One region of the Streptococcus hillyeri genome, then DNA from elsewhere that is predicted to be linked to it. Evidence: predicted binding sites of a transcription regulator. Region 1 holds the regulator's gene; the other holds the start of a gene.
The links. Region 1 encodes Rex, which represses fermentation and respiration genes when NADH is low (regulators of the CRP and FNR family bind a similar motif). Its sites were predicted from a motif close to TTGTGAANTANTTCACAA; they were not measured.
Positions count from the first base shown of each region.

Region 2: adhP (alcohol dehydrogenase AdhP) is a predicted target of Rex. The motif match lies at 1,279-1,296, and genes of this name have one in related genera.

Region 1 covers NZ_CP163513.1:1,350,618-1,352,829, reverse strand. The annotation lists gene radC (DNA repair protein RadC) at 1-20, shown strand, start outside; gene AB6M99_RS06465 (gamma-glutamyl-gamma-aminobutyrate hydrolase family protein) at 17-718, opposite strand; gene AB6M99_RS06460 (redox-sensing transcriptional repressor Rex) at 921-1,550, opposite strand; partial or broken gene AB6M99_RS06455 (transposase) at 2,021-2,212, opposite strand, start outside.
Region 2 covers NZ_CP163513.1:70,350-72,561, forward strand. The annotation lists gene adhE (bifunctional acetaldehyde-CoA/alcohol dehydrogenase) at 1-1,041, shown strand, start outside; gene adhP (alcohol dehydrogenase AdhP) at 1,347-2,212, shown strand, end outside.

The sequences.
Region 1 (2,212 bases):
AGGAAACAGACAGTATTTAGAAGTGATTAACAAGGAAATCAAAGAGCTTCTTGCTGTGCTCTTTATCGCTATAAATCAATAATTCTGGGTGCCATTGAACCCCTATATAACGCATATTAGGATTAGTTGATTCAACAGCTTCAATAATGCCATCTTCTGGAGATCTAACAATAACTTTCAAATCAGGTGCTAAATCTTTGATCGCTTGACGGTGATAAGAATTAATCATCCCATTGTTATCATAGATATCCGAAAAGATGCTTTTGTCAACAACTTCCATAGATTGAGTCGTGATATCAGAATCCTCTGTTTGCCAGTGGTTTTTGATATTTTGATGGAGAGTTCCCCCTAATACTACATTCATCAGTTGCATGCCACGGCAGACTGCAAAAATAGGTTTACCTTGAGCAATAGCTTCTTTTATGAGAGCAATTTCAAATTCATCCCGTTCAAGGAGATAGTCATCCTCAGCATTTGGATCTTTTTCCTCATTATAAAAATCAGGAGTGACATTTTGCCCCCCAGTTAAAATGAGTTTATCAATCATTGTCACATACTGCTTAGCCATTTCAGGCTTATTGATTGGAAGGATTAAAGGCATTCCACCTGCTTCAATAATAGCATTTGGAAAACCTGATGGCACATAAGACCAAGGCAAGGTATCCATTTCGACTTGACGTTGATTGGCAGCGATACCGATAATAGGTTGTTTTGACATAACAATTTCCTTTCTCATCTTTTCACTCATTAAATCTACTCACTTTGCTTGGAGCTATTGCTATTTCATCTCGAATGAGTATTATACTTATCAAGTTTATCAAATAGAGACTGAAATAACGATAACTTATAAAAACAAGTAATCTGATAATATAAAAAAAGAACCGAGGAGTCAAGTCTTTCTCCTCAGTTTTTTAGTGGGGTTAATTATTCATAAAGTAAAGTAGGGTTTGAAGTTCACTCGTTAGGTCAACATATTGCACAATGACATCTTTAGGAACTTGTAAATTGACTGGTGAAAAGCTTAAAATACCTCGGATACCAGCTTCAACCAAGATATCAGCGACTTCCTGCGCTTTAGTCGAAGGAACCGTTAAAATAGCAGTTTCAATAGGTGTTTCAGCAAGGTGCTCTTTTAGGCTAGAGATGCCGTAAATGGGAATACCATCACTTGTCTTTGTACCGACTAATTCGTTATCATCGGTATCAAAAGCAAGAGCAATTTGCATTTTGTTACGGTCATGGAAGCGGTAGTGTAACAAGGCACGCCCGATATTTCCGACCCCAATCAACATAACATTTGTTGTCGAGTGATCACCTAGGAGTTCCGCAAAGAAATTCATCAATTTTTGTGTATCGTAACCAAACCCACGACGTCCGAGTTCACCAAAATAAGAAAAGTCACGACGAACAGTAGCAGGATCAATCCCCATCGCGTCCGCGATTTGTTGAGAACTAGCTTTGACAACGTTATCTGCATTTAGGCGTTTGAAAATACGATAGTATAAGGCAAGACGCTTAGCAGTAGCATTTGGAATATTTTTTTCTAACATATAATAGTCTCTTTCTAAAATAGTTGAGGATAATGCCCCTCTTTTTCATGCTTATGATACCTTTTATTATAATGAAACTTTGTGAAAAAATCAACAAAACAGTTTCTAAAAAGACAAAATAAATACTATTTTAAAAGGATATGTTATCCAATGTAATCCCAAATAGCTTGGATTGTAGCCATGATTGGATGAGTATGAAAGAGAAAGTGAATGGGAATAAGATGATTTTATAGGAGGTAGACTACCTATTGCTACACAAGCGTTTAACCTGAATTATTCACACCTTCTTCAAGATTCTCCAACATAACAAAAAATCCTTAGAACTGAGAACCACCCCTAATCATTTCTCTGAGGATTTTAACGTTTTATTATCGTTAAGACTCGGTGAAATAGGAGAACCAGTTCCTATTTTCTAAAAAAGGGCAGGCTTCCCCCTTGGTGCGCTCATCGATTTTAAAAAATAGGTCATCTTATCCGTCGAGTAACTGCCTTCCCGCCTGAACAACGACAGGTAATCGGAGATTCAAGTTGGAAATGCAATGAAATAGGCTCCTAAACTGCTCTTGATAAGCATACAACTGTGACAATTTCAGGATCTGTTTTCTAGCAGTTTGAACACATTTTCCAGCAATCGCCACATACAGTTGACGAAAACGTTTAAT
Region 2 (2,212 bases), 950 kb from region 1:
ACAACAGTTCAAAAAGGGACAGAATTGATGCGTCAATTCAAGCCAGATACTATTATTGCGCTTGGTGGTGGGTCACCAATGGACGCTGCCAAAGTGATGTGGCTCTTCTATGAACAACCAGAAGTGGACTTCCATGACTTGGTTCAAAAATTCATGGATATCCGTAAACGTGCCTTCAAATTCCCAGAACTTGGTAAGAAAACGAAATTTATCGCCATTCCAACAACTTCAGGTACAGGTTCAGAAGTGACACCATTTGCGGTTATTTCAGACAAAGCAAACAACCGTAAGTACCCAATTGCTGACTATTCATTGACACCTACAGTGGCAATTGTTGACCCGGCGCTTGTAATGACAGTTCCAGACTTTGTTGCGGCAGATACTGGTATGGACGTCTTGACACACGCAACGGAAGCTTATGTGTCACAGATGGCTAATGACTTTACAGATGGTCTTGCTCTACAAGCGATTAAGATTGTCTTTGATTATCTTGAAAAATCAGTAAAAGATGCTGATTTTGAGTCTCGTGAGAAAATGCATAATGCTTCAACAATGGCAGGTATGGCCTTTGCGAATGCCTTCCTTGGTATTTCACACTCAATGGCTCACAAAATTGGTGCGCGCTTCCATACGGTGCATGGTCGTACCAATGCTATCTTGTTGCCATATGTCATTCGTTACAATGGTACTCGCCCAGCTAAAACAGCGACATGGCCTAAGTACAACTACTACCGTGCGGATGAAAAATACCAAGACATTGCAAGAATGCTAGGTTTACCATCATCAACACCAGAAGAAGCTGTTGATGCCTATGCTAAAGCAGTTTATGATCTTGGATGTCGCCTCGGCATTAAGATGAACTTGCGTGACCAAGGTATTGATGAGAAAGAATTAAAAGAATACTCTCGTGAACTTGCACTTCTTGCCTACGAAGACCAATGTTCACCAGCTAACCCACGTCTTCCAATGGTTGACCACATGCAAGAAATCATTGAAGATGCTTACTATGGTTACGAAGAACGTCCAGGACGTCGTAAATAATAAGATTTTATGTTAAGCAAATGAGCGGCTGAAAGGCCGCTTTTTATAGTGTTTGGATGTTACTAGGGTAAATGGAATAAAAGATAGGTCAGTTCTAATCCCCTCTAAGACTTCCAGTTTTATCTGCATCATTTTGTTTTGGTGGGGATATGGCGTTGTCCAATAAATCTTTTAAGGAAATATATAACTGGTTAAATATATTTTCAGAAAAAACTTTGAAAATTACCTTGACATTTTTTGTGAAATGGCTTACAATTTATATGTAAACGATTTCAAAATCGAAAAAATATTATTTGGAGGCTTTTATGAAAGCAGTAGTAGTAAATCAAGCAAGCACAGGTGTTGAAGTTGTTGACCATGAACTTCCAAAAGTTGGTCATGGTGAAGCCCTAGTCAAGGTAGAGTATTGTGGTGTTTGTCACACAGACCTCCATGTGGCTCACGGTGATTTTGGTCAAGTACCAGGCCGCATTCTTGGTCACGAAGGTATCGGTATCGTGACAGAACTTGGTGAAGGGGTAACCTCTCTTCAAGTTGGTGACCGTGTCTCAATTGCTTGGTTCTTTGAAGGTTGTGGTCACTGTGAATATTGTACGACAGGTCGTGAAACACTTTGCCGTTCTGTAAAAAATGCTGGTTACTCAGTTGATGGTGGGATGAGTGAGTATGCTGTTGTGACAGCTGATTATGCGGTTAAAGTTCCAGAAGGACTTGATCCAGCGCAAGCTTCATCAATCACTTGTGCAGGTGTTACTACTTACAAAGCTATCAAAGAAGCTGGTGCGGCACCAGGTCAATGGATTGCTATCTATGGTGCTGGTGGTCTTGGAAACCTAGCTGTTCAATATGCGAAAAAAGTTTTCAACGCCCGTGTTGTAGCAGTTGATATCAATCAAGACAAACTTGAACTAGCAAAAGAAGTAGGTGCTGATTTAATCGTTAACGGTAAAGAAGTTGAAGATGTTGCAGCTTATATTCAAGAAAAAACGGGTGGTTGCCATGGTGTTGTTGTAACAGCAGTTTCTAAAGTAGCCTTTAACCAAGCTGTTGATAGTGTCCGTGCTGGTGGTACGGTTGTTGCTGTTGGATTGCCATCAGAATACATGGAGTTGTCAATCGTGAAAACAGTTCTTGATGGTATCAAGGTTGTTGGATCACTTGTGGGAACACG